DNA from 4 places in the Streptomyces sp. NPDC102490 genome. Region 1 is predicted to be linked to each of the others. Evidence: riboswitches for the same ligand, from Rfam matches in the RefSeq annotation. Region 1 holds a riboswitch; each other region holds the start of a gene.
The links. A riboswitch is a leader RNA that binds a small molecule or an ion and turns the genes downstream of it on or off. The one in region 1 is predicted to bind cyclic di-AMP.

Region 2: it holds a riboswitch for cyclic di-AMP, as region 1 does, so the genes downstream of both, ACIRGB_RS32260 (transglycosylase SLT domain-containing protein) here and ACIRGB_RS20580 (C40 family peptidase) in region 1, are expected to answer to the same signal.
Region 3: it holds a riboswitch for cyclic di-AMP, as region 1 does, so the genes downstream of both, ACIRGB_RS28830 (M23 family metallopeptidase) here and ACIRGB_RS20580 (C40 family peptidase) in region 1, are expected to answer to the same signal.
Region 4: it holds a riboswitch for cyclic di-AMP, as region 1 does, so the genes downstream of both, ACIRGB_RS14745 (transglycosylase family protein) here and ACIRGB_RS20580 (C40 family peptidase) in region 1, are expected to answer to the same signal.

The regions. Positions count from the first base shown of each region.
Region 1 is NZ_JBIWJU010000008.1:319,680-324,789, reverse strand. Features, by position in the region: gene bioB (biotin synthase BioB) at 1-327, opposite strand, end outside; gene ACIRGB_RS20600 (8-amino-7-oxononanoate synthase) at 478-1,605, shown strand; gene ACIRGB_RS20595 (DUF397 domain-containing protein) at 1,648-1,899, opposite strand; gene ACIRGB_RS20590 (helix-turn-helix domain-containing protein) at 1,909-2,769, opposite strand; gene ACIRGB_RS20585 (ATP-binding protein) at 2,987-3,499, shown strand; gene ACIRGB_RS20580 (C40 family peptidase) at 3,470-3,943, opposite strand; cyclic di-AMP (ydaO/yuaA leader) riboswitch at 3,947-4,169, opposite strand; gene ACIRGB_RS20575 (hypothetical protein) at 4,497-4,805, opposite strand; gene ACIRGB_RS20570 (ATP-dependent Clp protease proteolytic subunit) at 4,813-5,110, opposite strand, start outside.
Region 2 is NZ_JBIWJU010000016.1:96,447-101,556, forward strand. Features, by position in the region: gene ACIRGB_RS32255 (polyprenyl synthetase family protein) at 1-456, opposite strand, end outside; cyclic di-AMP (ydaO/yuaA leader) riboswitch at 1,240-1,396, shown strand; gene ACIRGB_RS32260 (transglycosylase SLT domain-containing protein) at 1,398-1,889, shown strand; gene ACIRGB_RS32265 (HAD family hydrolase) at 1,913-2,722, opposite strand; gene fahA (fumarylacetoacetase) at 3,044-4,270, shown strand; gene ACIRGB_RS32275 (M56 family metallopeptidase) at 4,653-5,110, shown strand, end outside.
Region 3 is NZ_JBIWJU010000013.1:194,221-199,330, reverse strand. Features, by position in the region: gene ACIRGB_RS28840 (M16 family metallopeptidase) at 1-273, shown strand, start outside; gene ACIRGB_RS28835 (M16 family metallopeptidase) at 270-1,658, shown strand; cyclic di-AMP (ydaO/yuaA leader) riboswitch at 1,850-2,014, shown strand; gene ACIRGB_RS28830 (M23 family metallopeptidase) at 2,027-2,791, shown strand; gene ACIRGB_RS28825 (GntR family transcriptional regulator) at 2,921-3,616, shown strand; gene ACIRGB_RS28820 (HPr family phosphocarrier protein) at 3,800-4,081, opposite strand; gene ACIRGB_RS28815 (GNAT family N-acetyltransferase) at 4,281-5,110, shown strand, end outside.
Region 4 is NZ_JBIWJU010000006.1:83,985-89,094, forward strand. Features, by position in the region: gene divIC (cell division protein DivIC) at 42-524, opposite strand; gene eno (phosphopyruvate hydratase) at 620-1,900, opposite strand; gene ACIRGB_RS14745 (transglycosylase family protein) at 2,187-2,924, opposite strand; cyclic di-AMP (ydaO/yuaA leader) riboswitch at 2,928-3,094, opposite strand; gene ACIRGB_RS14750 (transglycosylase family protein) at 3,278-4,306, opposite strand; gene ACIRGB_RS14755 (cytochrome P450) at 4,451-5,110, opposite strand, start outside.

The DNA.
Region 1 (5,110 bases):
GCACACCCGCTTGGCACCCCCGGACACGCCCGCCGCGGCGGCCGCCGAGGCCTGGTCGGGTTTGAGCCAGGTGTACTTGAGGATCTCCGCCTTGGAGCCCAGCCGCTGCGAGCAGTAGGAGCAGTCCTCGGGACACAGGCCCGATTTGAGGTTGACGAGGTAGTTGAGTTTCACCCGTCGGCCGAACCAGTGGCGGCGCACCTTTCCGGCCGCGGCCACCACGTCGAGCACGTCGTCGTCGGAAGTGGCGAGGACGGCGAGCGCCTCCTCGCGGGTCGGCGACTCGCGCCGAAGCCCCTTGTCCACCAGCGTGTTCAGCAGATCCATGAGAGCCGATCCTGTCCTAAGGGGCCGCCCGCGGCCAAGGAGACTTCGCACAACACTGACAGATCGACGTGTGGGTATCGCCACACCTCGCGGGGGTGGCCGGACCGCTAATGTCTGTTCATTGCCTACAAAACACCGGAGGGCCGCCCCATGGCGTTCGGCTGGATCGACGAGCAGGACCGGGCGCGCCGCGAGGCCGGACTCGTCCGGGTGCTGCGTCCCCGCCCGGCGGTGTCGCCGCTGCTGGACCTGGCGAGCAACGACTACCTGGGACTGGCCCGGCACCCGGAGGTCGTCGAGGGGGCGGCCGCGGCCGCGCGGACCTGGGGCGGCGGCGCGACCGGCTCGCGGCTGGTGACCGGCACGACCGCGCTGCACGCCGAACTTGAACGCGAACTGGCCGATTTCTGCGGGTTCGAGGCCGCGCTCGTCTTCTCCTCCGGCTACGCGGCCAACCTCGCCGCGGTCACCGCGCTGGCCCCGCACGGCAGCCTCGTCGTCTCCGACGCGGGCAACCACGCCTCGCTGATCGACGGGTGCCGGCTCGCCCGCGGCACCACCCAGGTCGTGGGGCACGCCGACCCGGACGCCGTGCGCAAGGCACTGGCGACGCACGACGGACCCGCCGTCGCGGTGTCCGACACGGTCTTCTCGGTGGACGGCGACGCCGCGCCGCTGGCCGCACTCGCCGACGCGTGCCGGGCGCACGGGGCCGGACTGGTCGTCGACGACGCCCACGGCCTCGGCGTCCTCGGTGACGGGGGCCGGGGCGCCCCGCACGGCGCGGGTCTCGCGGGCCGCGACGACGTCGTCGTGACCGTCACGCTGTCCAAGTCGCTGGGCGCGCAGGGCGGCGCCGTGCTGGGCCCCGCCCGGGTGATCGACCACCTGGTCAACGCGGCCCGTACGTTCATCTTCGACACCGGACTGGCCCCCGCGGCGGCGGGGGCGGCCCTGGCGGCGCTCAGGCTGCTGGGCCGCGAGCCGGAGCGGGCCGCGCGGGCCCGTTCCGTCGCCGCCGAGCTGCACGCGCGCCTGACCGCCGCGGGTCTGGACGCGGTCCGTCCGGACGCCGCGGTCGTCTCGGTGCGCGCGCCCTCCCCGGAGGGGGCGGTGCGGTGGGCGGCCGACTGCCGGGCGGCCGGCCTGGCCGTGGGCTGCTTCCGCCCTCCTTCGGTGCCCGACGGCATCTCACGGCTCAGGCTGACCGCTCGGGGGGACCTCTCCGGGGATCAGATCGAACGCGCTGTACGGGTGATCGGCGACACGCGGCCATGAGTCGGCGGGACACGGCCGTGTGCCGTCCGGAGACCGCCCGGGTCAGTCCCGGTGGACGCGGGTGGTGAACGCCGTCCAGCTCCCGGGGGAGAAGAGCAGGGCGGGTCCGGCCGGGTCCTTGGAGTCGCGCACGGCGAGCAGCCCGGCCCAGCGGCCGGCCGACGGACGGGCCGTCTCCACGCAGTTGTTCGCTCCGGTGCTGTAGCTGCTGCGCAGCCACCGCACACCGGTCAGATCGGTGCTGACAGGGATGTTCCGAGGACGTTCGGAACGTTCGGACATGAAGCCTGACATGGTGCCTCCTTACGCGCCTGCCGCGGTCGCGGCGATGAAGTCCAACGAGTCCTCGGGCGAAAGGGCATGGATCAGAAGGGCGTTGAAGGCCTCGGTATAGGCCTCTAGGTCTTCTTTCCGTTCGAGGTGCAGGCTACTCGTCAAGTGGTCGAGAACAACCACGTCCAGATCAGAAGTGCTCGAAAAGGAGAAGATTACGAAAGGGCCGGTGACGCCGATATGCGCCCCGGCGGCAAACGGCAGGACCTGGAGCCGGACATGGGGGAGCCGAGCGGCCTCGACCAGTCGCTCCAGTTGACGGGCCATCACCCCGGGCCCGCCCACCTCCCGGCGCAGCACCGCCTCGTCCAGGACCGCGGTCAGCTCCAGGGGCGGCTCGCGGCGCAGCACGTCCTGCCGGGCCAGCCGGACCTCCACCAGCGTCTCCAGCCGTTCCGCCGGCATGCCGTCCACCGCGGCCCGCGTCACCGCGCGGGCGTACTCCGGCGTCTGGAGCAGGCCGGGCACCACCGTGGTCTCCAGGGTGCGCATCGCGCCGGCCTGCGACTCCAGGCTGATGAAGTCGCGGTAGGTCGGTGGCAGCACCCCGCGGTACGCGTGCCACCAGTGGTGGCGTCCCCCCGCGTCCTCGGAGCGCGCCAGCATCACCAGCAGCCCCCGCAGCTGCTCGTCGTCCACGCCGTAGACGTCGAGCAGTAACCGCACGTCGGCCGGTTTCACCCCGCTCGTCCCCGTCTCGATCCGGCTGACCTTCGACTGGTGCCAGCCCGCGAGCCGGGCGGCCTCGCCGCTGGTGATGCCCGCCGCCATGCGCAGGGCGCGCAGTTCCGCGCCCAGCTTCCGGCGGCGCACCACGGGACCGTGCTGCATGGGACAACTCCCCCTACTCCTTATGCGCCGCCCAAATACGCTCTGCCGTCGCAGAGTTCACCGCTTCGAGCGACAGATATATGCATATCTTGGTGGATCGCCGCCCTTCACGGGTCAGGTGATGGCAGTCTGGCGGCGAAGCACCAGTCCGGGACCGTACTCGAACCATCCACTCCGTGTCGGGCCTGCGGTCCCGTGAGAAAGGGACGACGTCGCCATGGCAGACCATCTGGAAGCATCCGTCACTCTGCCGAGCGATCCCGCCTCGGTGGCCGCCGCGCGGACCTATGTGGTCGGCACCCTGGCGGAATGGGGGCTGCCGGGCGACGCCGAGTTGTCCGAGACCGTGCGGCTCATCGTCTCCGAACTGGCGACCAACGCGGTCCAGCACACGTTCGGGCAGTCGCCGACCTTCACGGTGGACCTCGTCCTCGACGACGACGAGCGGTTGCGGCTCGGCGTCACCGACAGCCATCCGCGCTTCCCCAAGCGGCTGCCCGCCGCCGTCCAGCAGGACAACGGGCGGGGCATGGTGATCATCCGCTGGCTGACCGCCGAGTGCGGCGGCAGGCTGCGGGTCCGGCCCACGCGCGAGGGGGGCAAGACCGTCTCCATCGAACTGCCCTGGACACCCCCGAGCGGGCCGGCGGCACCCGCGGGAGTGACGGCCGGGCAGAACGCCGTCACTCCCGCGGGCGGGCTACTTGACCCGGCCGTACCAGACGCCTGACGTCCAGATCTTCTGCAACCGCACCACGTCCCCGGTCTTCGGAGCGTGCCAGAGCCTGCCCTTCCCGGCGTAGATACCCACGTGGTAGACGCTCCGGCCGGAGTGGAAGAACACGAGGTCGCCGACCTTGCGGTGCTTGGCGGAGATGTGGCGGGTCTTGTTGTACTGCTGCGCCGCGGTGCGTGGCAGCTTCTTGCCGGCCTTCTTGAACGAGTACAGCGTCAGGCCGGAGCAGTCGAACCGGTGGGGGCCGATGGCGCCCCAGCGGTACGGGGAACCCTGTTTGGAAGCGGCGATCCTGAGGGCCTTGGTCGCATGGCTCGCCGCGGCCGCCTCGGAGGCGGCACCGGGGACCACGACGGAGCCGCCCACGGCGGCGAGGGTGAGGGCCGAGGCCGTACCGGCACGAGCCATCAGCGACGGGACACGATTGAGCGCGGACATGCGCAACCCTTCGTCAGCCGCCTGTGAAGGATGACCTGTCGGATTCGGGCTGGCGAAGTTGCCCGGCCGCACGAGTGCGGCTTCACCCCAAGGACCGCTCGGCCCGGCACCTCTCGCAAAGGCGGCCGTGCCGGCGACCCGTCGTGCTCGGGTCCTCCACTCCTGCCGATCCACTTCCCTCGCGACCGGTCGTCCGGACGGCGGCAGGACTCGGCGTCCGCCCGGACCGCCCCGCCGCTGCGGCGGGGGCTTGTCGTCAGTCACGGATCTTGTCCCCCGCGAGGAGAAAATCCCAACGGAACGTGCCCTTTGTGTTGTTACACCCCACTCACCCGTTCGGGTCGCCACTCCGTGTTCGACGTGCCGCCGGGCCCGGTGACGGCCCCGGGACCAGCGGCGGAGTGGCGCGTCGCACCGGCCGGGCGCGGGGCGCCGCAAGTCCGGCCGGTCATCAATCGGCGGTGTCCCTACGCCGAAAGGGGGTACGCCGTTTGGTCCGTTTCGGCCCGCTGCCGCATCGACCCGGCGCCGGGCCGCAGCCGACCGGGCTTTCTCACTTCCCGGAAGGCGGCGGGAGGCCGACCCGCGCCGTCCGGCGCTCTCCGTCCAGCACCCGCAGCGCCCGGGCCAGGGTGGCGGCGTGCACCTCCGTCTCGCCGCGCCGGTGCATCAGCGCCAGCGCGTCACGCAGCGCCACCGCCTTGCCGACCAGTGCCTGGGCGGCGCGCAGGGCGCCGTAGGTGTCGCCGTCCCGCCCGGGGTTGATGCGCCCGAGCAGATCGACGACGTCCAGATAGCCGTCGACGACCTCGGCCTCGGCGCGGGTCAGGGCCGGCAGCGGGGGCAACTCGGGTGGCAGCACCGGCGGATCACCTCGCGCCGGGCGAGGCGGGCGGGGTCCTGCGGCCGGGGACGATCCGGTCCACCAGGCCGTACTCCAGCGCCTGTCGGGCGTCGAGGACCGTTTCCCGCTCGAGGTCCGCGCTCACCTGCTCGGGACTGCGGCCCGTGTGCCGTACGAGGATCTCCTCCAGGCGGGCGCGGACGCGGACCAACTCGTCGGCGTGGACGGCCAGGTCGCTCGCCTGCCCCTGCACCGGTTCGGTGAGCGCCGGCTGGTGGAGCACCATTCGGGCGCCCGGCAGGACGGAGCGCTTGCCGGGGGTG
Region 2 (5,110 bases), on a different contig from region 1:
GACCAGCCGCTCGAACGCGAGGGCCTGGACACGGACCGCCTCGGGGCCGAGGTCGGCGAGGATCTGCGAGGCGCGGGCGAACAGGAAGTCACCGGTGAGGACGGCGACCGAGTTGCCCCAGCGGGTGTTCGCGCTGGGCACCCCGCGCCGCACGGCGGCCTCGTCCATCACGTCGTCGTGGTACAGCGTGGCGAGGTGGGTCAGCTCCACCACCACGGCCGAGGGCACGATCCCGGGGGCGTAGGGGTCGCCGAACTGGGCCGAGAGCATCACCAGCAGCGGCCGGAACCGCTTCCCGCCGGCCCGCACCAGGTGCTGGGCGGCCTCCGTGATGAACGGCACCTCGCTTTTGGTTGCCTCGAGCAACCCTTCCTCGACAGCAACCAATCCGGCCTGGACATCGGCTTCCAGAGCCTGGTCCCGCACGCTCAGCCCGAACGGCCCGACGACGGTCACGAGGGGTCTCCTGTCTGCTGGTGTCTACTGGCGATTACCTGGTTTGTCGATAGGTCGCTGCCACCACTCAAGTCAGCGTATCCGGTCACGTTTCGATCACCGCTAGCGCCCACCGTTACAGGCTGGTCGGTATCGGATCATGAACGGTATGTTTTTGATCAGGTGATATGAGCAGATTTTGATTGATATCGCCAGAGGGGACGAGCCGGATCAGGAGGGCGGACGGGCCGGAAGCCGCCACCGAAGATCCCACCACTCCTCCCAACGGCCCGCACTTCGAGAACGTCACCCGATCGCCACACGCGCCCGTACCGGCCCGCACCGGTCCGCGCGCAACGGCCCACACGCACCGGCCCGCGCACACCCGCTCGCACCGGTCCGCGTACGGCCGCCCGGCAGGACCGGCAGGCGCCTCCCCGGCGGTCCACTCCCCACCCCGCTTCCCTCCTCCCGCCGCTCGACACCCGAAGCCGTCCCCACCTGCGGCCGGTTGGCGCCTAGTTGAGTCGAATGCCCGTTTTGCCGTGCTTACTGAGGCCAGTGAGTTGGCTCACTCCGGGCCGCCCGCAGGCAACCCCGCCCGAACCTGTGCCCTCCCTTTGCCCCGCAAGCCAGTTGAGGCTTGGCAACAGCAAAGGATCAAGAGCCTCAAACGCCTCAGACCAAGGTCAACAGGCACGTTGGGTGATTCCTGCACTTGTTCCGGACATGTGCTCTCGCATACGTTCCCGGCCTGTCGGGCGGACGCCGAATCCTGCCACCGCCCGTCGCACAGTCATCCACCCAACACACTCGCCGGCAGGAGCGGGGGACCCAGGTAAGTCGCCGCACCGGTCACCACCGGAGCGGCTCGGGGTGAAGCCGTACCCGTCAGGGGCGCGGCCGGGCACCTCCCCGCCCGAACCCGACAGCTCACCTCGTAGGCGTAAGGAGAGGGACACATGTCTGCCAACGGTCAGAACCGTCACGCCCGCACCAGCCGCCTCGTCCGCAAGCTCGCGGTGGCCGGCACCGGCGCCGCGGTGCTCGCGCTGCCGCTCATCGGCGCCACCACCGCCTCCGCGGCCACCCCGGCCGCCGCCACGACCGCCGCCAAGGCGGCCACGACGTACCCGGACAACCTCGACGGCTGGATCCGCGAGTCGCTCGCCATCATGGCCCAGCACGGCATCCCCGGGACCTACGAGGGCATTCACCGCAACATCATGCGGGAGTCCTCCGGCAACCCGCTCGCCATCAACAACTGGGACATCAACGCCGTCAACGGCACCCCGTCCAAGGGTCTGCTCCAGGTGATCGACCCGACCTTCCAGGCGTACCACGTGCCCGGCACCTCCTGGGACCCGTACGACCCGGTCGCCAACATCACCGCCGCCTGCAACTACGCGGCCGACCGCTACGGCTCGATGGACAACGTCTTCAGCGCGTACTGAGCCGTACGCCGCCCGGTCCTCGCCTAAGAGGTACCGAAGATCCGCTCGAGGACGACGGCCACGCCGTCGTCCTCGTTCGTCGTGGTGACCTCGTCGGCCACCGCCTTGAGTTCGGGGTGGGCGCCGGCCATGGCGACGCCGCGGGCCGCCCAGTGGAACATGGGGATGTCGTTGGGCATGTCCCCGAAGGCGAGCGTCCGCCGCCGGTCGAGGCCCAGGTGCTCGGCGGCCAGCGCCAGGCCGGTCGCCTTCGTGATGCCGCAGGGCTGCAACTCAACGGTGCCGGGCCCCGACATGGTGACCGTGGCGAGGGAACCGACCACCGCGCGCGCCGTCGTCGCCAGTTCGTCGTCGGTCAGCTCGGGGTGGCGCAGCAGCACCTTGCTGATCGGCCTGGACCACAGCTGCTCGCGCCGCTCGACGCGCACCGCGGGCAGCGTCGGGTGGGGCATCAGGTAGCCCGGCTCGATGAGCGTCAGGCCGTCGACGCCGTCCTGGTCGACGGCGGCGTGCACCTGGCCCACCTCGGCCTCGATCTTGCCGAGCGCGGTCTCGGCCAGCTCCCGGTCCAGGGTGACCGACCACAGCATCCGGTGCGCCCCGGCGTCGTACACCTGCGCGCCCTGCCCGCACACCGCGAGTCCCGTGCCGCCGAGCCGGTCCAGCAGGGGGCGCACCCGGGGGGCCGGCCGCCCCGTCACCACCAGGTGCCGCGCCCCCGCCCCGGCGACCCGCGCCAGCGCGGCCAGCGACCGGTCGGAGACGGTGTCGTCGCCGCGGAGCAGCGTGCCGTCCAGGTCGGTGGCGACGAGGGAATATGCGGTGCGGTCCATGATCAGAGAATACGGACACCGCACCCGTCCGACTCACCCGTGACCGCTTCCGAACGAGGGCGTAGCGAATGCGCTCGAACTGGAATGAGGATGCACGAGTGCGCCCGATCCTGCCCAAAACCTGACACATCATCGGCTAAAGCCGGGTCAGGGCCTGTACACCGGTCCCCGTGCACACCACCGCGTCAAGATCCCGTCCCGGGCGCCGCCACCTCCGGTCGCACTGCCCAAGACCGGTGGGTCAGCCGTAACGTGTGGCCCGACCACGCAGACACGGCGCGCACGGCGCACATGGCGAGCACGAAAGCGAGGCAGCACCTGATGCCCCCCTTCGATGTCCCCGAGGGCGATCCCTTCGGTCCGCACAACCTTCCGTACGGCGTGTTCTCGATCCCCGGCTCGCGCGACCGGACGGTGGGCGTCCGGCTCGGCGACCACGTCCTCGACGCGGGCGCGGCGGCCCACGCTCTCGGCTCGCCGTACGCCTCCCTGCTCGCACGGCCCACCCTCAACCCGCTGCTGGCGGCCGGGCGGACGGCGTGGTCGGACGTGCGGCGCGCGCTGACGGCGTGGGTGACGGTCCCCTCCCACCGCGAGGTCCTGGAACCGCTCTTCCATCCGCTGTCGTCGGTGACCCTGCACCTGCCCTTCGAGGTCGCCGACTACGTCGACTTCTACGCCTCCGAGCACCACGCCCGCAACGTCGGCCAGATCTTCCGCCCCGACGCCGCCGACTCCCTCACCCCGAACTGGAAGCACCTCCCGATCGGGTACCACGGCCGTTCCGGCACGGTCGTCGTGTCCGGCACCGACGTCGTACGCCCGTCCGGGCAGCGCAAGGCACCGGCCGACGCCGCTCCCGTCTTCGGCCCTTCCGTACGCCTCGACATCGAGGCCGAGGTCGGCTTCGTCGTGGGGGTGCCGTCCGCACCGGGCCGTCCGGTGGCGCTCGGCGACTTCCGCGAGCACGTCTTCGGGCTCTGCCTGCTCAACGACTGGTCCGCGCGGGACGTCCAGGCGTGGGAGTACGTGCCCCTCGGCCCGTTCCTCGGCAAGTCCTTCGCCACGTCGGTGTCGGCGTGGATCACCCCGCTGGACGCGCTGGAGGAGGCGCGGGTGGCGCCGCCCGAGCGCACGCACGAGCTGCTGCCCTACCTGGACGACACCGCCGACGACCAGGACGGCCCCGGCGGCTACGACCTGCGGATCTCCGTCGCCCTCAACGGCCACGTCGTCTCCGAGCCGCCGTTCTCCACCATGTACTGGACGGCCGCCCAGCAGTTGGCCCACATGACGGTCAACGGCGCCTCGCTGCGCACCGGCGACCTCTACGGCTCGGGCACGGTGAGCGGGCCGGCCGAGCGGGAGCGGGGATCGCTGCTCGAACTGACCTGGAACGGCCGCGACCCGCTGGAACTGCCCGACGGCAAGCGGACGTTCCTGGAGGACGGGGACGTGGTGACCCTCACGGCCTGGGCCCCGGGACCGGACGGGGTCCGGGTGGGGCTGGGAGAGGTGACCGGGCGGGTGGTCGGCCGGGACGTCTGACCGGGCGCGGGCGAGACCCCGGCGGCACATGCGGCCACGCGGGCGCGGGCGAGACCCCGGCGGCACATGCGGCCACGCGGACGCGAGCGAGACCCCGGCGGCACATGCGGCCACGCGGACGCGAGCGAGACCCCGGCGGCACATGCGGCCACGCGGACGCGAGGAGTGCCCCCGGCGGCGTGCGGCGACGCGTGCGGTCGGGAGGCTCCCGCCGACCGGTCGGTGGGGGCACCCATTCCGGAACCCGTGCCCGTCGACACCTGACTCCCGCCACCCGGCCCCGTCATACTGGCGTCGGGCGGTGTCCGCGCACGGCCCGGCCCAGCACAGCCCCTGTACAGCCAGAGCCGCCCATCCTCGACCAGGATCCGGAGCCAGTGGCATGACCGTCTGCCTGCTCCTGCTGTTCGTCGTCGCCGTGACCGCCGCGGTGCCGGTGCCGCGCGCGCTGACCCGTTCCGCGTGGCCCGAGCGGGACCCCGTGGTCGGGTTGTGGGTGTGGCAGTGCCTGGTCGCCACCGTGCTGCTGTGCTGTCTGACGGCTCTGGTCCTCGGTGCCGCCGCGGTCTTCGGGACGGTCCGCGCCCAGTTGTTCGCACCGGCGCCGCCCGCGGTGACCGCGGCGTACAACCTCTCCGCCGGTCCGTTCTGGGCGGCTGTCCTCACCCTGCTGCTGGCGGCCGGGGCCGCCTGGACGACCGCGATGCTCGCGCGCGAACTCGTCGAGGCCCGCCGCCGGCGCGCCCGGTCCCGCGCCCATCTGCGCGAGCGCGCCCCCGACCTGCCCGCCGGACTGCCCGCCGCCCGCGGGCCGCTGCTGGTGCTGGAGGACGAGTACCC
Region 3 (5,110 bases), on a different contig from region 1:
CTCGAGCGCGAGTGGCTGGACCGCCTGGGCACGGTCGCGGGCCGCGCGGACGAACTGTGCCGGTACGCCGTCCTGTTCGGCGACCCGCAACTCGCCCTCACCGCCGTGCAGCGGGTCCTCGAGGTGACCGCACAGGAGGTCCAGGAGGTCGCCAAGGCCCGCCTGCGCCCCGACAACCGCGCGGTGCTCGTCTACGAGCCCACCGCCCCCGCCGACGAGACCGGCGCCGACCCGACCGACGCCACCGACGAGAACGAGGAGGCGGCCAAGTGACCGAGCTCGCCACCATGGAATTCCACGCCCAGCCGCAGGCCGGCGAGCCCAAGCCGTGGGCGTTCCCCGCCCCCGAGCGCGGCCGCCTCGACAACGGCCTCACCGTGCTGCGCTGCCACCGCCCCGGCCAGCAGGTCGTCGCAGTCGAGGTGCTCCTCGACGCCCCCCTGGAGGCCGAGCCCGCCGGTCTCGACGGTGTCGCCACGATCATGGCGCGCGCCTTCTCGGAGGGCACCGACAAGCACTCGGCGGAGGAGTTCGCCGCCGAGCTGGAGCGCTGCGGCGCCACCCTCGACGCGCATGCCGACCACCCCGGCGTCCGGCTGAGCCTGGAGGTGCCCGCCTCGCGCCTGGCCAAGGCCCTCGGCCTGGTCGCCGACGCCCTCAGGGCGCCCGCCTTCGCGGACGGCGAGGTCGAACGGCTGGTGCGCAACCGGCTCGACGAGATCCCGCACGAGCTGGCCAACCCCTCCCGGCGCGCCGCGAAGGAACTCTCCAAGGAGCTGTTCCCGGCCGACTCGCGCATGTCGCGCCCGCGCCAGGGCACCGAGGAGACGGTCGCGGCCATCGACTCGGCCGCCGTACGCGCCTTCTACGAGCGGCACGTCCGCCCCGCCACGGCCACCGCGGTGGTCGTCGGCGACCTCACCGGTGTCGACCTGGACGCGCTGCTCGGCGACACCCTGGGCGCGTGGACCGGCTCGGCCGCCGAGCCGCGCCCCGTCCCCCCGGTGACCGCCGACGACCGGGGCCGGGTCGTCATCGTGGACCGTCCCGGCGCCGTCCAGACGCAGCTGCTGATCGGCCGCACCGGCGCCGACCGGCACGACCGCGTGTGGCCCGCGCAGGTGCTCGGCACCTACTGCCTCGGCGGCACCCTCACCTCGCGCCTGGACCGCGTCCTGCGCGAGGAGAAGGGCTACACCTACGGCGTACGGGCGTTCGGCCAGGTCCTGCGCTCCGCGCCGGACGGTACGGGCGCCGCGATGCTCGCCATCAGCGGGTCCGTCGACACCCCCAACACCGGTCCCGCCCTGGAGGACCTGTGGACGGTGCTGCGCAAGCTCGCCGCGGAGGGGCTCACCGACGCCGAGCGCGACGTGGCCGTGCAGAACCTGGTGGGCGTGGCGCCGCTGAAGTACGAGACGGCGGCGGCCGTGGCGAGCACGCTGGCCGACCAGGTCGAGCAGCACCTGTCCGACGACTTCCAGGCCACGCTCTACCGTCAACTGGCCGCCACGGGCACCGTGGAGGCCACCGCGGCGGTCGTGAACGCCTTCCCGGTGGACCGCCTCGTGACGGTCCTCGTCGGCGACGCGGCGCAGATCAAGGAGCCCGTCGAGGCCCTCGGTATCGGCGAAGTCACCGTGGTGGCCGCCGAGTAGCGACCCGCGCGCGGAGTGGCCCTGGTGACCGGAGTGTCACCAGGGCCGCCGTTTGTCCGGATTGGGGGAATGGCTGCCCGTCTGCCCTGTGGCGTGCGCTACAAAAAGCCTGTTGCGTTTGAGAATTGAACGCAGCCGCGTTTAGCGTCTTCCGGGCTGTTCGTCAGGCAGTGCGCCGCACCCGCGGCACCGGACAGTCATCGCCGAGTCCCCGTACGGCGCGAGCCAGGGGAGCCGGGGACCCAACGCAGTCCCTGGGGTGAATCGGACGCCCGCGCGCAGCGCGAGGGGGTCCGTAGGAGACCTTCCACCTCCGAACCCGTCAGCTAACCCGGTAGGCGAGAGGGAAGGAAAGGACAAGCCTCTACATGGCGTTCACGCGCGCCACCGGGAAGCACCGGCGCACCGGCCGGGTGCACCGCACCACCGCCCGCGCGGCGGGAGTCGCGGCCCTCGCCACCACCGGCGTCGTCGGCACCCTCGCGGCTCCCGCGCTCGCCGCCGAGCCCGCGGTGGAGCAGAGCGGACTCACCCCGGTCGTCACCATCGGCGACTCCGTCGCCGACGAGATAGACGCCCAGGCCCTCGCCCAGCAGCAGGCGGCCGCGGACGCCGCCGCCCGCGAGGCGGCCCGGGAAGCGGCCCGCGAGCGGGCGGCCGAGGCGGCCAAGCAGGCGCGCGAGGCCAAGGAGCGCGCCGCGCGGGAGGCGGAGCGCAAGCGCCTCAACACCTTCGTCGCGCCGATCACCGCCTCCTACGTCTCCACCGCCTACCAGGCCGGCAGTTCCCTGTGGTCCTCCGGCAGCCACACCGGCATCGACTTCCACGCCTCCAGCGGCACGACCGTGCACGCCGTGGGCGTCGGCACCGTCGTCGAGGCCGGCTGGGGCGGGGCGTACGGCAACCAGGTCGTGATCAAGATGCACGACGGCACGTACACGCAGTACGGGCACCTGTCGTCCATCGGCGTCTCGGTCGGCCAGTCGGTCGAGCCGGGCCAGCAGATCGGCCTCTCCGGCGCCACCGGCAACGTCACCGGACCGCACCTGCACTTCGAGGCCCGTACGAGCCCCGAGTACGGCTCGGACATGGACCCCGTCGCCTACCTCCGCTCCCACGGCGTGAACGTCTGACAGAGACGACGTCCGAAAGCCCCGGCTTCCCGAGCCGGGGCTTTTCGCATTTAATATCGCTTGATTGGCCTGGGTTCGTGCGGCACACGTCAATCACCGGGTTTCACGGGGGTCAAGGGGAGGTCGCTCATGCGTATTCCGGCGCATTCGGTGTGCACGGCGATCCGGGACGACATCGTCTCCGGTGTACACGGCCGCGGGAGCCGGCTCACCGAGGAACTCCTCGCCCGCCGCTACGGCGTCTCCCGCGTCCCCGTCCGCGAGGCCCTGCGCACGCTGGAGGCCGAGGGTTTCGTGGTGACCCGGCGGCACGCGGGCGCGTGCGTGGCGGAGCCGACCGAGCGGGAGGCCGCCGACCTCCTGGAGACGCGCACGCTCCTGGAGCCGCTCGGGGCCTCCCGGGCCGCCCGGCGGCGCACCGAGGCCCACCTCAAGGTGTTGCGCGGCCTGGTCAGACTGGGGCAGGAACGGGCCAGGCAGGGCACCGGCGAGGAACTGCGCTCACTGGGCGGCTGGTTCCACGAGACCCTCGCCCGGGCGGCGGACAGCCCCTCCCTGACGGCGCTGCTGACCCAGCTCCGCCACAAGATCGCCTGGATGTACGTGGTGGAGGCGCCGGTCGGCCCGGTGGAGTACTGGGCGGAGCACGGCGCGATCACCGACGCCGTGGCCCGGGGCGACGGCGAACGCGCGCGGGCGCTCATGACCCTGCACATCGAGCGGTCGGCGTCCGCGCACCGGCTGCGCTTCGCCTCCGGCGGCGGGCGGACGGAGAGTGTGAGGAATGCGCAACATCCCGTAAACACGGCGGGCCCGCGTCGGTAACGCGGGTGCCGTATACAAAGGGCGGGGAATTCCGTCCGGTGTTTTCCGCTGCCCCGTAAAGAGGATGAACAACGGGCGGGCGAGCCGAAGGAGCGGAGAAACGGACGCGAAAAGAAACGAAAGGCCCGTCCGGTGTCCCGGAGGGCCTTTCGGTGCTGCTGTCCGCAGGGCTCGGACGGTCGCTCAGACGGTCTCGGGAAGCTCCTCGAGCCCCTCGGCGACCAGCTTCGCCAGCCGGTCCAGGGCGGCCTCCGCGCCCTCGGCGTCGGAGGCGAGGACGATCTCCTCGCCCCCCTGGGCGCCGAGGCCGAGGACGGCCAGCATGGAGGCCGCGTTGACGGGCGACCCGTCGGCCTTGGCGATCGTCACCGGGACGCCTGTGGCCGTGGCGGCTCGGACGAAGATGGAGGCGGGGCGGGCGTGGAGACCCTCGGCCCAGCCGACGTTGACGCGGCGCTCAGCCATGTGATGCTGCCCTTCAGGTGTTCAGGGGGTTGAAGTTGTCTAGACCAGGTTGTCTAGACCAGTTTCCCACATCGTGAAGCAAGCCGGGACGACCGCGTGCGCCGTCCCGTGCGGTGCTCGGACCGCGGCCTCGGTCCGAGCTCGTGCCCCCACAGACTGCCCCGCGCCGTTGTCGGACGCGAGCCGTACTCTGGGGCCCATGCAGACCTCGTCGGACCGGCACGAGTACCCCGCCCACTGGGAAGCCGACGTGGTGCTGCGCGACGGCGGCACCGCGCGCGTCCGCCCCATCACCGTTGATGACGCCGAGCGCCTGGTCAGCTTCTACGAGCAGGTGTCCGACGAGTCGAAGTACTACCGCTTCTTCGCGCCGTACCCTCGCCTGTCCGCGAAGGACGTCCACCGCTTCACGCACCACGACTTTGTGGACCGGGTGGGACTCGCGGCCACCATCGGCGGCGAGTTCATCGCCACCGTACGCTACGACCGGATCGGGGCCGGCGGAACACCCGCCACCTCCCCGGCCGACGAGGCCGAGGTCGCCTTCCTCGTCCAGGACGCCCACCAGGGGCGCGGCGTCGCCTCGGCCCTCCTGGAGCACATCGCCGCCGTCGCCCGCGAGCGGGGCATCCGCCGCTTCGCCGCCGAGGTGCTGCCCGCCAACAACAAGATGATCAAAGTCTTCATGGACGCCGGGTACACCCAGAAGCGGAGCTTCGAGGACGGAGTGGTCCGCCTGGAGTTCGATCTCGAACCCACCGACCGCTCGCTCGCCGTGCAGTACGCGCGCGAGCACCGCGCGGAGGCCCGTTCCGTCCAGCGGCTGCTGCAGCCCGGCTCGGTCGCCGTCGTCGGCACCGGCCGCACCCCGGGCGGCGTCGGCCGCAGCATCCTCGGCAACATCCGGGACGCGGGGTACACGGGCCGCCTGTACGCCGTGAACAGGGCCTTCCCCGAGGACCAGAAGCACCTCGACGGGGTCCCCGCGTGCCGCTCCGTGCGCGACATCGACGGGCCGGTCGACCTCGC
Region 4 (5,110 bases), on a different contig from region 1:
GAGTCAGTGCCGGAGCGGCCGGCGGGGTCGGCGTGGTGGGTTCACTGCCGGCGGGCGGCGGCGTCGGCCTTGTCGACCCCGTCCCACACGTTCCGGTACCAGGGGCGGTCGGCGGCGCCGGCCTCGGCACGGGACTGCTCGGCCGCCTCCGGGTCGACGACGACGAACCCCGTCTCCCCCGGCATCACGTAGTGCAGCCGCAGCCGGACCTGCTGCTCGGCGTAGGCGTCGTCCTGCCAGCGTGCCTTGAGGTCGCGCAGGTCCTCGACCCGCTGCCGGGTCTCCCGCTGCTCCCGCTGGAGATCGGCGATCTCGGCGCGCTGGGCGACGTACTGCCGTATCGGGTAGGCGAGCGCCACGACGAGCGAGCAGAGCACCATCGCGAGCAGCGCGGCCCGGCCGGTCAGCCGGGAGCGCCGGGCCTGGCGCCTGGTCTGCGAGCGGTAGACCCGGGCCGCGGTCTGCTCCCCGATGATCCGGATCCTGGTCGCGGTGGAGAAACGGTCCCGGTCCTTCACGGCCATCTGGTCTCCGCCTCCCGTGCACGCGCGTACGTCCCCGCACACGGTACGGGACCGGATACGGGGACGTACGTACGACGCTGTCCTTCTACGGGCTGTCAGCCCTTGAAGCGGGGGAACGCGCTGCGGCCGGCGTACACCGCGGCGTCGTCGAGGATCTCCTCGATGCGCAGCAGCTGGTTGTACTTGGCCACCCGCTCGGAGCGGGCCGGGGCGCCGGTCTTGATCTGGCCGCAGTTGGTGGCGACGGCCAGGTCGGCGATGGTGACGTCCTCGGTCTCGCCGGAGCGGTGGGACATCATGCACTTGAAGCCGTTGCGCTGGGCCAGCTCCACGGCGTCCAGGGTCTCGGTCAGCGAACCGATCTGGTTGACCTTGACCAGCAGGGCGTTGGCCGAGTTCTCCTCGATGCCGCGGGCCAGGCGCTCCGGGTTGGTGACGAACAGGTCGTCGCCGACCAGCTGGACCTTGTCGCCGAGCTGGGCGGTGATGGTCTTCCAGCCGTCCCAGTCGTCCTCGAACAGCGGGTCCTCGATGGAGACCAGCGGGTACGCGTCCACCAGTTCGGCGTAGTACTCGGTCATCTCGGCGGCCGTGCGGGTCTTGCCCTCGAAGGAGTAGGAGCCGTCCTTGTAGAACTCGGACGCGGCGACGTCGAGCGCGAGGGCGATCTGCTCGCCGGGGGTGTAGCCGGCCTCCTTGATCGCCTCCAGGATGAGGTCGAGGGCCTCGCGGTTGGAGCCGAGGTTCGGGGCGAAGCCGCCCTCGTCGCCCAGGCCGGTGGCCAGGCCCTTGTTCTTCAGGACCTTCTTGAGCGTGTGGTAGACCTCGGCGCCCCAGCGCAGCGCCTCGGAGAAGGACTCCGCGCCGATCGGGGCGATCATGAACTCCTGGATGTCCACGTTGGAGTCGGCGTGCGAGCCGCCGTTCAGGATGTTCATCATCGGCACCGGCAGCAGGTGCGCGTTCGGACCGCCCAGGTAGCGGAAGAGCGGCAGGTCGCTGGCCTCGGAGGCGGCGTGGGCGACGGCGAGGGAGACGCCGAGGATGGCGTTGGCGCCGAGCGAGCCCTTGTTGTCGGTGGCGTCCAGGTCGAACATGGCCTGGTCGATCAGGCGCTGCTCGGTGGCGTCGTAGCCGACCAGCTCCGGGCCGATCTGCTCGATGACGGCCAGCACGGCCTTCTCGACGCCCTTGCCGAGGTAACGGCTCTGGTCGCCGTCACGGAGTTCGATGGCCTCGAAGGCACCGGTGGAGGCGCCGGAGGGAACGGCGGCACGACCCGTGCTGCCGTCGTCGAGGCCGACCTCGACCTCGACCGTGGGGTTGCCTCGGGAGTCCAGGATTTCCCGGGCTACGACGACGTCGATGGACGGCACGAGCATCTCCTTCTTCAATGTGACGCTTCGGTGTGACGCGCGGGTCCCGCAGGACCGCGGCGGCTCTGCGGGACCGAGCCTAACCGGCTCCGGGCGATCGGCCAGCCGATCGCCCACCCGCTGGACAGAACCGAGAGTAAATTGTTTCCGAACGGAACAAAGACGTTTCCGGAAACCGGGACGGAACCGGGGGCGGGCCCCGGCGGGGGCGCGACGCGAAAAACCCGCCCCGGTGCGTACGGGGGGAACACGCACCGGGGCGGGAAGTCGCGGGAGCCGCCGCCGCTTACTTGAGGTGCAGCTGCTGGCCCGGGTAGATCAGGTCGGCCTGGTCGACGATGTCGTCGTTCAGCTTGAACAGCTTGGCCCAGCCGCCCTTGACGTCGTGCTCCGCGGCGATCGAGCTGAGGGTGTCACCCTTGACGACCTTGTACTCGCCGTCGCCCTTCTTGACCTTCTTGCCGGTCGGGGTGGTGACGGTCTTCTTCTCGGCCTTGTCGGTCTTCTGCTCCGCGGCCGGACGCTCGGAGGAGCGGGAGGCCTTCTGCTCGGTGGAGCGCTCGGCGGTGGAGCCGCTGCTCTGGCTCTGGGAGCTCTGCGAGCTCTGGGAGCTGCCGGAACCGCTGTCCTGCGAGCCGCCACCGGTGTTCGCGGCGCCCGACAGGCCGGTGCCGCAGACCGGCCAGGCACCCTTGCCCTGGCCCGCGAGCACCTTCTCGGCGATCTGGATCTGCTGGGACTTGCTCGCCTGGTCGGCGGTGGAGGCGTACTGCGTACCGCCGTAGGCGGCCCAGGTGGAGGCGGAGAACTGCAGACCGCCGTAGTAACCGTTGCCGGTGTTGATGGACCAGTTGCCGCCGGACTCGCACTGGGCGACGGCGTCCCACTCGGACGTGGTGGCGGCGGAGGCGTTGCCGGCCGCCATCAGCGGGGCGGCGACGGCGGCACCGGTGACGCCGGCGACGGCGATGACACGGGTGGCCTTGGACGGACGACGGTGCTTGCCCTTGCCGGAAAACAGCATGGTTGATCCCCTCACCGACGCCTGCGAGGTGAGCTGTCGGGTTCGGGCCGGTTGAGTTGCCCGGCCGGGTTCCTCGCGGAACTCGGCTCCACCCCTAGCCGCTCCGGCTCAACTGCCCGGTGTGGCGCTTACCTTGGGTCCCCCGCTCCTGCCTTCGGCGCTTGACGCGACGACTGTTCCCGTACGGCCGCTGGCAGGATTCGGCGTTGCGACTGTCGGGGCCCGCGGTGGCGAGCGGTCATGACCGTAGACACGCACTCCGCGGTTTTTCAAAGACGATCACGGCTTCTGAGACCTATCTCTCACGAGATCCAAAAGGGACATACAGTCTCTAACCGTGACGTGAACTCCCCCTACTTTTCGCCCGATTCGCCCGTGACCGTGAGCGTCTGACCGGGCAGGATGTGGTCGGGGTCGGCACCGACGACCGCCTCGTTGCCGGCGTAGAGCGCATGCCATCCGCCGTCGACGTCAAGGGAGTCGGCGATGGCCCACAGACTGTCGCCGGTGCGGACGACGTAACGGTCGCCTCCGGCGTCCCGCGCGCCACCGTCGCGCGAGGCGTGCCGCCCCGTCGCCGTGTCCGTGCGGCCCTCCTTCGCGGCGCCCTCGTCCGCGCTGTCGCCGCGGTGCCGCCCGTCGCCGGACGAGCCTTCGGTCTCCCGCGGTTCGGCACGGGCGGAGGAGTCGGATTCGGGGGAAGTGTCCGACTTGGTGGAGGGGTCGGCGTGACCGGACGCGCCGCCGGAACCGTCGGACGACGTGTCAGACGAGGACGAAGAAGAGGGCGAAGGGGACGAAGAGGACGCCTCGGGCGTCGACTCCGCCGTCCCGGTCGAGCCGGACGTTTCGGTCGAGCCGGATGACTCGGACGACGGGGACGACTCGGGCGATCCGGTGGTCGTGGGCGAGCCGGACGACTTGGTGGTGTCCGCCTCCCCCGAGGTGTCCGAACCCTCCGACGCCCCGTCACCGGCCGCGTCCGAGCCGCCGCCCGTGACCCCGGAGTCGTTGCCCAGGCCGGCGAGCAGACCGCAGGTCGGCCAGGCGGCGATGCCCTGGGCCGCGTGTATCTTCTCGGCGATTCTTATCTGCTGGGAGCGACTGGCCCGGTCGGCACTGGGGGCGTAGTCCAGGCCGCCGTACTGCTCCCAGGCGTCCTGGGACAGTTGCAGGCCGCCGTAGTAGCCGTTGCCGCTGTTCTGGCTCCAGGCGCCGCCGGTCTCGCACTCGGCCACCTGGTCCCAGGCCGCCGAGTCGGCCGCGTGGGCGCCGGTGGCGCCGAGCAGCGGGATCGCGATGGCGGAGCCGGTCACTCCGGCGGCGACGACCAGGGCGGGTGCCTGGCGGGGGCGGCGGTGACGACCGTTCCCGGAGAGCATGCGACGACCTTTCACGAGACGACGGGGGGTCACGTGGCGGATGACGCTCGACACCACGTTGATCCGTGAACGTATAGGGAGATCATCGGTTGTCACAAGTTCATGCCGCGCAGATCACGTGAAGATCACAGAGTTGAGCGCGTGTCACTTTTGCGTCGTCGACGGACCGTTGCCGGCCGATGACGCGAACGGCGTGAACGCCACCGGCAAGGTGCGCAGACCTCGCATGATGAGGCCGCCGCGCCAGCGCAGTTCGGCCGGGTCCGCGGCGAGGCGGAGGTCCGGCAGCCGGGTGAGGAGCGTGGCCAGCGCCGTCTGCCCCTCCAGCCGGGCGAGCGGGGCGCCGAGGCAGTAGTGGATGCCGTGGCCGTACCCGAGGTGCTGGCTGTCGCGGCGGGCGAGGTCGAGGGTGTCCGGGTCGGAGAACCGCTCCGGGTCCCGGTCGGCGGCGGCGAGGACGACGAGGACGGGGTCGCCGGCCGCGACGTCCTGGCCGCCGATGGTCAGCGGCCGGGTGGCGAAGCGCCAGGTGGCCAGCTCCACCGGGCCGTCGTAGCGCAGCAGTTCCTCGACGCCGGTCTCCAGCAGGCCGCGCTCCCCGGCGGCGAGGGAGGTCTGGAGCCGCGCCCGCTGCTCGGGGTGGGTGAGCAGGGCGTAGGTGCCGTTGCCGATGAGGTTGACGGTGGTCTCGAACCCCGCGAAGAGCAGGATGAAGGCCATGGCCGCGGCCTCGTTCTCGGTGAGGTGCTCGCCGTGGTCCGAGGCGCGGATCAGACCGGAGATGAGGTCCTCGCCGGGAGCCGG